Linked DNA regions of Rubinisphaera italica. The protein of the gene in region 1 binds, or shares a complex with, the protein of each later gene. Links are inferred from orthologs where the notes say so. Each region holds a gene or a part of one and is shown on either strand. Other genes may lie near its edges.

Evidence for each region.
Region 2: the proteins of Pan54_RS24380 (region 1) and Pan54_RS26375 are in contact, whole or in part, in a crystal structure (PDB 4IGA), measured with the Thermotoga maritima proteins. The link is inferred for Rubinisphaera italica from one-to-one orthologs. Residues at the interface, in WP_004081049.1 of Thermotoga maritima: Ala83, Gly85, Gln86, Gln87, Val90, Ile91, Ile94, Lys99, Asp100, Phe101, Ile102, Val103, Arg110; in WP_004081085.1 of Thermotoga maritima: Asp3, Val4, Leu5, Gln7, Ile10, Asn11, Leu13, Ile14, Leu17, Met18.

What each region holds. Positions count from the first base shown.
Region 1 is NZ_SJPG01000001.1:6,364,799-6,371,034, reverse strand. Bases 1,136-4,132 are described here. They hold Pan54_RS24380 (response regulator), read left to right. Parts: upstream 1,136-2,449; coding sequence 2,450-2,815; downstream 2,816-4,132. Other genes in these bases: Pan54_RS24370 (hybrid sensor histidine kinase/response regulator), read left to right, coding at 3,285-4,132; Pan54_RS24375 (hypothetical protein), read left to right, coding at 2,867-3,145; Pan54_RS24385 (chemotaxis protein CheX), read left to right, coding at 1,912-2,403; Pan54_RS24390 (HD-GYP domain-containing protein), read left to right, coding at 1,136-1,318. Outside these bases: more of Pan54_RS24390, read left to right, coding at 290-1,135; more of Pan54_RS24370, read left to right, coding at 4,133-6,224. UniProt on the Bacillus subtilis protein: Involved in the transmission of sensory signals from the chemoreceptors to the flagellar motors.
Region 2 is NZ_SJPG01000001.1:3,540,357-3,546,566, reverse strand. Bases 2,113-5,083 are described here. They hold Pan54_RS26375 (flagellar motor switch protein FliM), read left to right. Parts: upstream 2,113-3,237; coding sequence 3,238-3,930; downstream 3,931-5,083. Other genes in these bases: Pan54_RS13145 (hypothetical protein), read left to right, coding at 4,625-5,083; Pan54_RS26370 (FliM/FliN family flagellar motor switch protein), read left to right, coding at 3,899-4,318; Pan54_RS13155 (glutamate-5-semialdehyde dehydrogenase), read left to right, coding at 2,113-3,199. In the rest of the region: Holliday junction branch migration DNA helicase RuvB, read left to right, coding at 138-1,190; Pan54_RS13160 (YkgJ family cysteine cluster protein), read right to left, coding at 1,297-1,638; more of Pan54_RS13155, read left to right, coding at 1,931-2,112; more of Pan54_RS13145, read left to right, coding at 5,084-5,302; Pan54_RS13140 (hypothetical protein), read left to right, coding at 5,360-5,905; Pan54_RS13135 (RluA family pseudouridine synthase), read left to right, coding at 6,069-6,210. UniProt on the Bacillus subtilis protein: One of the proteins that forms a switch complex that is proposed to be located at the base of the basal body.

The DNA.
Region 1 (6,236 bases):
GATTACGGGATTGCGAATTCCAGTACCATGAAACTGGTTCTAACGATCATTCGGCATTCTCCGTATATAAGTGATTCAACAGAACGGCACCTGTCTATGGTTAATTAAGTTGAAATACTGCCCCTGCTTGAAATACTGCCCCTGCTTATGGTAATACAAGCCTTAAACCTCAATATCATCCCACCTCGACGTAATTTATGTAGTAGACTCACCTAGGTGAGTTTACTTATATCAGCAAATCCAACTTAATGCATGGCATGACATTCTTCATTTGCCTAAGAAATCCATCATGAACGATTACGGAATTTCAGAGCAATCTTTTGAATCGTTAAAATCAGTGTTAAGCGAAGGATTGCTGGAAAGTGATTTGACGAAGCTAAAGGATTTGATGCTCAGGCTGGGGCGGAAAATGATTGATCCTGAATATCGCCATCAGTATGCAGCCAGTCTGGGAGATTTCAGTCAGAATATCTCCCGTAAGATGATTGACTATTTGGAATCAGGAAAAAAAAACAGTGTCTCGATTATCAGACTGCTGGCGAAGTACTATGAAATTCTTAACGTCGAAGGTGCTCAATCCGTTCGTGTCTTAAACGAATATTCAAAAAATCAAAAATTGACAGACGGAGCTGTTCAAAACAGCCTGCTCGCAATGGCTATTGGGCAATCACTTGCATTGAGTAAAGAAGATATCAAGTTGGCTGGGATCGTTGGTCTTTTCTCAAAATTGGGGATTACTTTACTGGATCAATCGGTGGTCAACCAACCCAACGTATTGAATGTTCTTGAAAAAGTTTCACTCATGCGAATGCCACTTCAACTTGCAGAGCTGTTGAATACGCTAATGGGGTTAAATCCCAAAATCCCAGGCATTTCACAGCAGATTTATGAATTTTCGGATGGCTCTGGATATCCAAGACAGCTCGGTGAGAAAAACATCAGCCCCATTGCCCGTATTATTAAAGTTGTCGATTGTTACATATCTCTCACTTCTGAAAGACCGTATCGACACGCTGTCAACCGGCATGTTGCACTCGTCTTCCTGCTGAAACTGGTTCGGGATGGAAAAATTGAGCCACGATCCGTCGATGCACTGCTTAAGATAATCGGGCTCTATCCTAAGGGCGTGCAGGTCCTTTTAAGTGATGGAAATAAAGCTGTAACAGTTCAGGCCAACAGCGATGTGACTCGCCCGATTGTTCAAGTTGAGTCTCAGAGTGAATATCTCAATCTGATGGAGAGTGATCTGACAGTGTCTAAGTTTTTGCTCGACAAAGACAAAAATGAGATCTCAACGCTGCAATCCATTCCGGGCTAATACTTCCGCAGTTAAACGATTGATTCTCGACATGAGAGATTCACCATACCTCTCAATAGAGCCTTTCCATTGTAAGGTCTGTTATTAAGGCTTGTTGAGAATTTCGAGTCACCAATCGCTGCATCAGCAGTCCTTCTCGTTTCACAGCCATAGGCTTTCTGGCCACGAGAAACGCTCCTTTCCAGACCGCGTTCCATTTGAAAATGGCCTGAAAAGCAGAGCCTTCGGTTTGAGATTGAAGAAATTCCAGGTCAAGAATGCTTACGCGTGCTTAAGCGATTTCGTAGAGAGCTGAAATCTGTCTGTGATTCATCAAGGAGTAATCCTGAACAGTCGCTCGTGCATCTACGCTCTCCATTTCAGATTGTTTCTATTTTAGTCAGCAATCCTGAGGGATATCCCTTCGTTTTTCTTAGGCAAGCGTACGGCATTTTAGACGCAATCGTTACAAATCGCTCACTTGCCCCAAACCTGCACCAAAACGTAAGGCATTTCCCCTAAATCTCCGAAATGATGCATTTTATGAACTAAGTTTATGATGTTGCAGAAAAACAACATTCAAGTCATTCGAATGGATCTATTGGGAAATCGTCATGAGCACAGCAATCAAACAAACTTCTGAACTCACAGCCAAAATCATCAATCCGCTTCTGGCATCAACTAAAGATGTATTTGAAATGATGCTCGATTGTACTCCGACCCGAAGCGGCTTGTCTCTGAAAACCAAGAATAGCCCGGAGTATGAATTAAGTGCAGTGATTGGGATTACAGGAAATGCGCTCGGCACCATTGTGTTAAGTGTGAAGAAACAGACAGCACTAAATATCTATGAATCCATGCTTGGAACAAAAGCTGAAGAAATTGATCGAGAAGTGATGGATGCTATTGGGGAAATTACCAACATGATTGCGGGAGCTGCCAAAGCAAAACTGGAATCACTTTCACTCAGTATTAGTATTCCCAACCTGATTTCCGGTAAAGGTCATGAAGTTCACTATCCAACAGGCGTCACGCCAATCTGCCTGTCGTTTGACTCCGACATGGGTAGCTTTTGCGTTGAAGCTGGGTTTTCCTCAAAAGATTAGTTCATAGGTTTTACAAGACACAATTTTTTTCCTGAAAGATAATTCAATGAAAATATTAGTCGTTGACGATTCACGCACGATGAGAGTCATCATCATCAAAGCTCTGGCTCAGTTGGGATTCAAAGATGTCCTTGAAGCAGGGGACGGTCAGGAGGCATTGGAACTCTTTAAAACAATCCCTGTCGATGCAGTCCTGAGTGACTGGAACATGCCGAATATGAACGGACTGGAATTTCTAAAAGAAGTCCGTCAACTCAATAAAACCATTCCTTTTATCATGATTACAACTGAAGCCGAACGAGGAAGCGTCGTTGCCGCTGTCCAGGCAGGTGTGACAGATTATGTTGTGAAGCCATTTACTCAGGATGCCTTGAGGAAAAAACTCGAACAGAGAATACCTTCGTCAGTCTAAGTCGATACGTTCTTCTGGATTCAAAACTCTTTTCAAATACCGAGATTAATCATGTCGACTTTACAGTGCACTGAGCCCCAAACTTCACTACGTGTTATTGAACTCCTGTCGCTCCCTTCTGAAGAGATAGATGCTCAATTCCGTCAAATGGAAGAAGTCGAGATTATCGATTTTGGTCATGTTGAATCTGTCACCTCGTGGTTTATCGCATCTCTTGCTAAAAGCCTTCTCGAACGAACATCAAGCAGCCCAGAACTGCAAATTGTTTCGACAACAGATCAAGTGCAACGCACGTTAACAGCCTGCGGCCTATCAGAATTTATTAACTGAATACCTATCGGCTGAAGTCGAGAGGTTCGAGTCTTGGGTTACGGACTAAAGTCCTGTCATCCACATGCTCTGGAAAAAGTTTGCGTCCGCGTTTCGCCAACTGAATGTTCATTCAAAGAAGTAGTATTGGGAAATAGATATGTTCGAAGACTGCGTAGACCTGATTAACGACTTTGTCGTTGAATCCAGAGATGGGTTGGAAGGTATCGACAATCAATTGCTGGAAATTGAAGCCAGTGGTGAAAATGTTGATACCGATATTGTGAATGAAGTCTTTCGGGCAATCCATTCGATTAAAGGAGCCTCAGGCTTCCTGGGTCTGGACTCGGTCGGCCGGCTGGCGCACAGTCTGGAGAACATCCTGGATCTGCTTCGCAATGGCCAATTTGTAATCGACTCCCATCGAGTAGGTGTGATGCTCAGTGCGATCGATAAATTACGCTTTCTAATCGAAAATGTGCATACGTCCAATGAACACGATGTATCACACGAGATTACTCAACTCGAACAACTTACAAACAGTCGTGAAACCGTAACGACCACGATTCCAGTCGAGACAGCCATCGATGTAAAACAAACCCCCTGCTGTACTCAAGACGATTTTCAAGCAGCCCTCGAAAATGGTCAACAAATTTATGAAGTCACGTTTGATTTGTTTGAAAGCACGGAATCAAATCCAGATTTGACGGATTTCATTGAACGACTGGGAGATCTAGGAACAGTTCTGGGAGGATATCTCGATTCGGCTGCCCTGACGAACTGGGACGCGAATCAAACCAATTCCCCACTTCCCTGGACGGTCAGCATTGCCACACAATTGGATCAGGAGTCTCTCGCCCGATTCTTCATGCTTCCTGTCGAAAATATCAAACCTGCTCAACAGATCGTGGAGCAGCCAGGTGTTGAGGACAATACCCCTGTCTGCGAAACCGATAATTCAATCGAGAAACATCAACACGATGTTTCTTTGACTACAGAAATTGCTCACAAGCCCTCAGCTAAAGTTCAACCGGTGACAGCACCTCCCACTGCTGAAAGTAGCATCCGTGTTTCTGTCACTGTCCTGAATCGATTGATGAATCTGGTCGGCGAGTTGGTGCTGGGACGGAATCAACTCTTGCAGACGATCGGTTCTGAAAATGACCGCGTTCTGCTCTCAGTCGCCTCCAGAATTGATCAGGTGACAAGCGAAGTGCAAGAAGCAGTGATGAAAACTCGACTGCAGCCAATTGGAAACGTATTCAACAAGTTTACGCGAATTGTGCGGGATCTGAGTCAGAAACTGAATAAACAGTGTGAACTCGATATCAAAGGAAAAGATGTCGAACTCGATAAAACGATCATCGAAGGCATCGGCGATCCACTGACCCATTTGATACGCAATGCCGTTGATCATGGTGTGGAAACTCCTGAAGTCCGACAGAAGGCCGGGAAACCTGCGGTCGGACGACTCGAACTTAATGCTTTTCATCAAGAAGGCAAAGTCAACATCATCATCAGCGATGATGGAGCTGGAATTGATGCCGAACGACTTCGCAAGAAGGCGGTCGAAAAATCAATATTAACAAGTGCGGAAGCCGAACAGCTTTCCACAGAAGAAGCGGTCCGGCTGATTTTTCATCCTGGATTTTCAACAGCCGATCAGATCAGCGATGTCAGTGGACGCGGTGTCGGGATGGATGTTGTTCGCACCAATTTCGAACAGCTCGGCGGGACCGTGGATGTGGAAACGAACGTGGGAAAAGGGACCAGATTCATCGTTCGACTCCCGCTGACTCTGGCCATTATTCCGTCTCTGGTCGTCAGTTCCCGAGGGAATCGGTATGCCGTTCCTCAAATGTCTGTTTCGGAACTGGTACGCGTACAGAGAAGTGAATGGTCGAGCAGAATGGAAAAAATTCGTGGAACCAAACTTCTGAGGCTTCGCGGTAACCTGCTGCCGCTGGTGGATGTGAATTCGAATAACCAACCGCAGGCCGACGGTGAACTTGCCGATTCTATCAATATCGTCGTTTTAAATTACGGTGAAATTCAGTTCGGTTTGATTGTCGATGCGTTGCATGACACTGAGGAGATCGTGGTCAAACCACTCGGGCGTCACATCAAGAATGTCAGCTGGCTGGCGGGTGCAACAATTCTGGGTGATGGTCAAATCGCATTCATTATCGATGTTGCGGGATTGGCCAACCAGAAACGAATTGGCTTAATCGAAACCTCAGATGTTGAGCGACAGGAGTTGTTGGAGAAACATGATGATCAGGAGACTTTGGAAGCCCTGATGATCGCCAATCATCCCGATGAGCAATTCGCCATTCCCATCTCTCAAATCTCCCGCATTGAAAAGATTTCCCCTGCCGAAATCGAGACGATTGATGGTCGACTGGTGATGAAGTATCGCGGCAGCAGCTTACCGTTACTCTCACTGGAGAGACACTTCCATACACGACCGATCGAATTCGGCAGCGAAATATATATCGTCGTCTGCCAGATCTTTGATTCTGAAGTGGGACTGATCACCCCCGAAGTTCTCGACACTCATAGAATTGGAACCGAACTGGATACGCAAACACTTCAAGCGGCTGGTTTACTGGGTTCCACAATCGTAAATCAGAAAACAACTCGGGTTCTCGATATTTTCCAGATGGCCAAAAGTGAATATCCCCACATGATCCCTGACAAATTGTCAGTCACTCACAATAACACTGGTGCCGGGAAACTCGTGCTCGCAGAAGACTCCAACTTCTTTCGCTCAAAGATGAAGTCTTTTCTGGAAGAAGAAAACTGGACAGTCTACGACTTTGAAAATGGGTCCGAAGCCTGGGAATTTCTCAAGTCAACTCAGGAATCATTTGATCTTGTGATCACAGATATTGAGATGCCAGTCATGGATGGATTTGAATTCTGCCAGAAGATACGAGCCAGTGATCACTGGAACCACATCCCTGTGATCGCAGTGACTTCTCTGGCCGACAGTGAAAGTCATGCTCGGAGTCAGGCGGTCGGTATTACAGAACACATGATCAAACTGGATCGAGCCAAACTGATTGAAACTCTGTCCCGCTATATCAGTCATTCTTAAGCAATCTTATCA
Region 2 (6,210 bases), 2.8 Mb from region 1 along the record:
ACCGGCAATCGGGTTGAGCTTGTTTCCAAGAGCTGTTGGGTGTGTCTTGACGCACCTTTCACATTCGCTTGTGCTTCGTGCGTATATAAATGAATTGGAACTGTTTGTTTCCTCAACAGAATCAAGATTGAACAGGGATGGCTAGAAAAACCGTTGTCACAGGAGCAGAACATCAGGGGCAAATCCCACCTGGGGCTCCACCCACCAAAACCGCTTTTGCGTTCGATGATCCCGAACACGATGATGATTTGCGTCCCTCATCACTTAGTGAAGTCGTGGGACAGCGGAAAGTCGTCGAGCGGATTCAAATTATTCTGGAAGCGGCTCAAAATCGGGGCGATGCGCTCGGGCATCTGCTCTTTGAAGGCCCTCCCGGTCTCGGAAAAACCACTCTGGCAATGGTGCTCCCCAAGGAGATGAATTCCGATTTTCAAATCACGTCCGGACCAACTCTCCGCGCTCCCAAGGATTTACTTCCCTATTTAACGCGTGCCAGCGAAAAATCGATTCTGTTTATCGATGAAATTCATCGTCTGCCCCCAGCCGTGGAAGAGTTTATTTATCCGGCTATGGAAGACTTTCGCGTCGATATTGCTCTTGGCGAAGGTTTGAATGCCCGCACAGTGAACATGACCTTAAAACCGTTCACCATTGTGGGAGCGACCACTCGCAGCGGGATGTTGACTGCTCCCCTGCGGGATCGATTCGTCAATCGTGCCCATTTCGATTTTTACGAACACGATGAACTGGCGACTCTGCTAATGCGGAATGCCAAAAAACTGAAAACATCTCTGACAGAAGAAGCGGCTCTCGAATTGGCGATTCGAAGTCGAGGGACGCCGCGAAAGGCGAATAATCTGTTGCGGTGGACACGCGATTTCGCTCAGGTTCGAAATGCACCGAGTCCGATTTCAGAAGCTGTGACCAAAGAAGCACTGGCGATGATCGAAGTCGATGCCATCGGCCTCGAAGAGATGGATCGTCGCTATCTGACGACTCTCATCACGGTTTTTACCGGAGGACCAGCCGGTATTCAGGCCATTGGCCACTCCATGAACTGTCCGCCTGATACTCTCGAAGATGAAGTCGAGCCATTTCTGCTCCGTCAGGGTTTTATCCAGCGAACTCCCAGAGGCCGCATGGTCACCGCAGCCGCCTGGGAGCATTTGAAAATTGAACCTCTGATGTAGCGTGATCTCCGAGGGTGGCGGGGGCGCTCTTGAAGAGAAGCCCCCGAATCGTAGAACCTTCGGAGGCTTTCGCAGAAACAGAACGCCCCCGCCACCCAATCATTATTCAGTCATCGCCTTCGGAGTGCCGTAATATCAGACAGGCAGTCCCTGCCAGTTCAAAATCTCTGCAGAATTGCGGTCTCCACTCGTAATGTCGACATTGTCGCTGAATGGGATCGAACCACAAACATTGTGTCTGAGGTTCCTCGCCGCGTCGCAAGCCTCCAAAATGATTATCGATTTCCGCAATCAAACTAGATGGTAAGCCGGCTGGTCGGAAGGGATGTGAACCCGAAGTTCGTTCGTCCGTCTGATACAACAAGACTGGCGATCCTATTCCCTGGCAGCAGAGTCCACACCCTTCGCAGGAATCTGGTTCGAGCTGCTGAAGATTCAGGGCCGTCAAAATTTGCTCCGGATATTCATGAAAATGTTACCATGTATTATCGGATGGAGATTCTAACATCTTTGGTGGCAGGGAGATAGGGTTCGTCCTCTACGATGTTGAGTTCAGATTTGTGATAATTGATCTGTCAGGAAATAAACATTGGTTCATTCCTACCTCTCCCGATTCCTCCGTTGACTCAAACCGTCTATTTGCAGATACTTACACACTTCTTAAACCAAATGATAATGATAGGGTGCCCTAATACGCATTCTTACAATCTCTTAACATTAAACACTCAACCCTTACTCACATGACAACGACTATCGAAGACTTGACACAATACACCGACCGCGTTGCCAATCAGGCAGCCGCTTCGACGACTCCTTTGGTTTCTGCTTCCGGACAACAGAAAATTGACTGGTTGCATGCGACAGCCGAGGCGTTGCTGGATCGTCAGGAAGAATTGATTCGTGCGAATGCGAATGATCTTGCCAATGCCGATCAATATCAGTTGACCGAGGCGATGGTCGATCGTTTGCGTCTGACGGAAAAAGGCTTGCAGGGTATTGCGACTGCTGTTCGGGAAATTGCTGCACTTCCAGAACCGATTGGCGAAATTATCGACAGTACCGTCAGACCAAATGGTTTGCTGGTTAGCCGGGTTCGAGTTCCTCTCGGTGTTGTGTTCTTCATTTATGAGTCACGTCCGAATGTAACCATCGATGCCGCGGCTCTCTGTGTCAAAAGTGGGAATGCGGTCATTCTGCGGGGCGGGAAAGAAGCGTTTCACAGTAATCATGCCTTCCACAAAATTCTGGTGGAAGGATTGATCGCACACGATCTGCCCGAACATGCCGTGCAAATGGTGGAAACAACTGATCGGGAAGCGGTCGGACACTTCTTGAAACGTAGTGACAAAATTGATGTCACTATTCCGCGAGGCGGGAAGTCGCTGATAGAACGCGTGGCCAAAGAAGCTCGGATGCCTGTCATCAAGCATTTTGATGGCAATTGCCATGTGTATGTGAATCGGGATGCCAATCTGAAAATGGCTCAGGAGATTCTCTTCAACAGCAAGTGTCATCGCACCGGTGTTTGTAACGCAGCTGAGTCGCTGGTTGTGGATGCCGAGTTTGCTGAGAAGCATATGACGGAACTTGTCGCTCCGTTACTCAAAGCAGGTGTCGAGATTCGAGGCTGTGAGCGGACCTGTCAGTACGTCTCAGCGGCCAAGCAAGCAACAACGAAAGACTTTGGTGAAGAGTTTCTAGGAATGACTATTTCCTCGAAGATCGTCGAATCTCTGGATGAAGCTGTCAGTCATATCAACAAATACAGTTCCCGTCACACTGAAGCGATTGTGACCGATAATCTGTGGGCTGCCAGACAATTCACCACACAAATTGATTCTGCAGCGGTGATGGTGAATGCCTCGACCCGGTTTAATGATGGTGGTGAATTCGGGTTGGGAGCGGAAATTGGAATTAGTACCGATAAATTACACGCTCGCGGACCGTGCGGTCTGCGTGAGTTGACCAGTTATAAATATGTCGTCCAGGGAGCTGGACAGATCCGCTGAAGCGGTAACGAGTAGGCAATCGTCAGGGAGGACGAAGCATGGCCGATGTTCTCAGTCAGGGAGAAGTCGAATCGCTGTTGGCGGCATTGGATGCCGCACCGGCTGAAACGAGTGGCTATGCCCCTCCGTCGACTCATAATTCTAACGAATCCATCGGCCAGATCAGCGTCTACGATTTCAAACGTCCTGAACGAGTCAGTAAAGAACAGATGCGGGCTTTTCAGGCCCTCCATGAAGGTTTCAGTCGCGAATTCGGGGCAGCGGTCAGTGGGATGCTGCGCTCGATTATCGAAGTGAAATTGATCAGTGTCGACCAGCTGACTTATGGCGAATTCGTATTCAGTCTCGAAAACCCAACCTGCTTCAATCTGCTCTATTCCGACAAACTCAACGGTCACATCATTCTCGATTTGAATCCCTCAATTATCTATCCGATTGTCGACCGTCTGCTCGGCGGAGGGAAATCGGCGACCCAATCGTTTCCTACACGTCCATTGACGGAAATCGAACTGAAACTCGTCTCCCGCATCACAAAGTCAGCTATTTCTGCTTTGGAGAATTCGTGGAAGAATATCAGTGAATTGAATTTGCGGGTCAGCCAGATTGAGAGTAATCCTCAACTGGTACAAATCGTGCCGCCGAACGAAGTGATTGTGCTCATCAGTTTTGAAATCACGATGGGCGATTTGCGGGGGGATTATGAACCTGTGCATTCCCTTCAACACGATTGAACCACTCGTTGGCAAACTCTCTTCAGATACCTGGTCGGCATACTCGAAGCACGAGCTGACCTCGGAAGAAAAAGCTCAACTCGAAGTCGGCATTGGCTCCGCCGAGGTGGAAACGGTGGCGGTATTAGCTGAGACGACCATGAGCACTTCCGATTTACTGCACCTGAATGTTGGAGATGTGATTCTGACCGAACGGGACGTCAGCGAAGGCATTACGCTGCACATCGAAGGTTACCCCACATTCACAGCCGACATCGGACAACTCAAAGGCCACAAAGCCCTGCAAATCCGCGAGCCATTGCTGCAGGTTCGTGATATCATCAAAAATCACATGGATGCGAAATTGGGAACGGAAAATCCAAAACCGAAAGTCGCTACGAAACCGTAGTGCTTTGACTTCCGTTCAATCTCCATCAACGTGTGCCACTGCTGGCTTGCCCAGCAGTGTTTCCTTCGACGTAGAATTTATAATCAGACGACATTGAATGATAGACGAAATCGTAGGGTGCGTCCTGACGCACCATGACATCGATTGTGAATATCATCCTAAGTCTGAATAATCAGTGAAAAGATACCTTAAAAGTCATTAGTATATCACTCTCATAAAGTCTCTATTGTCTTGTTACACTCCACATCTGCTGCACGGTGCGTCAGGACGCACCCTACTGGTCTAACTATCGCTAAATGTCACTCGATGTGTGCCACTGCTGGCTTGCTGAACGGTGTTGGATTCGGCTATGAATTTCTGAAATGGGCGAAATATTATAGTAGGCAAGCCACAATTTATTTGCAGTTAGAAATTGACATGGCGATCGAAAACGAACTGAGTATTCATGAGCGTCAAGCATTCAGGCTCATAGCTGGTTTAGTCGTTGCGGTGATGTTCCTCATTGGAATATCAATAATTTTGATGTCACTAATCTATTGGAGTCTCAGCGCCACTGCTTTGAAGTTACTGCCAAGCTGGCAAAATCAGATTAAGTGGTTGAGTGACAACTTTCATTTTGTAATGAACCCTTGGGGAATCATAACACCTTTAGTTGTTATCACTGTAATTGGATTTTTGATTGGATCAAGGATTGGTCGGGACATCTGGCTTTGTAAACGAAAATATGTAATTTTGATTGCATTTCTGTTAACTGCCGAATTGATTCTTGCTGGGCCATTCTTGCTTTTGAGCGATGATTTCACTTTGTGGTTGCTAATATCGATTTTTTATGTGTTCATTTTACTGGTGCCCGCATATATCAAGACTTTACACCTACCAAACTACAGAATTTGGCTACTGAAGCAGGAGGAAGCAGCTAGATTGAAGAGTGAGAATTCAAGCTTATCCGATCAAAATTCTCCTCCATCGTTGGATGCATCTTGACTTACCCTGCCAACGATCAGGTAAACCTATCAGCAGAATTATTGAATGAAAATAGTCATGGCAATCGATGACGAATTGAATACTCTGGAACGGATGGTCTTCAGATTATTAACTGGGTTAATTGTCGGAAAGATGTTTTTTTTTGGATTTTTGATGTTGTTAATGACATTGACTCCGCGGAGCACGCATCTCACGCATCTCACGATCTCAGGCTCTTCTACCAGCTGGCACCTTCTTTTGATGCAGTTTTTGAATTTGTTTGATGTTGTAAGGCGAAGTTGGTTTTTTATCCCAATCGGACTCGCAGTTTATATCGTGGGATATATTGCTGGCTTTAGAATTGGGAGAGATATCTGGCTCTGTCAACGAAAATATTTGATGCTGACAATTTTCCTCTTGACTGCTCAGTTGCTAATTGCAGGACCTGCCTTGCTGTGGTTTTACGATTCCAAGGACGTACAGAAAATACTCATATCCTGTGGAGTGATTTTATTGGTGCCAGTGTTTATTAAATATTTACTTGTTCCTATTTTCAAAATATGTTTGCTGAAGCAGCAGGAAGCAGTCAGGTTGAATAGCGAGAATTCAAATATTCCCGAATAAGGTTTTGCATGTTCCCACGGGTGAGCTTGGGAACAAATACATGCTCAAATTATCGGAGTTTAACCGAAATTTTATTTGGGAGCCGTCCCCTCGCTGACGCTTCGGGTTATGATTGTGCCTGCATCTGTTGGGGACTTTATGAAAAGTATTTGCTGCATTTAAAATGGTTTATTCACTGGAATTGATTGTCGAGCCGTATCAATCCGGTGCTCGTGTGGATGCGTTTCTGGTGCAGCAGTTGCGGAATTATTCGCTCTGGCAGATTCAACGGCTCGCGCATTGGAATGCGTTAACGGTCAATCATC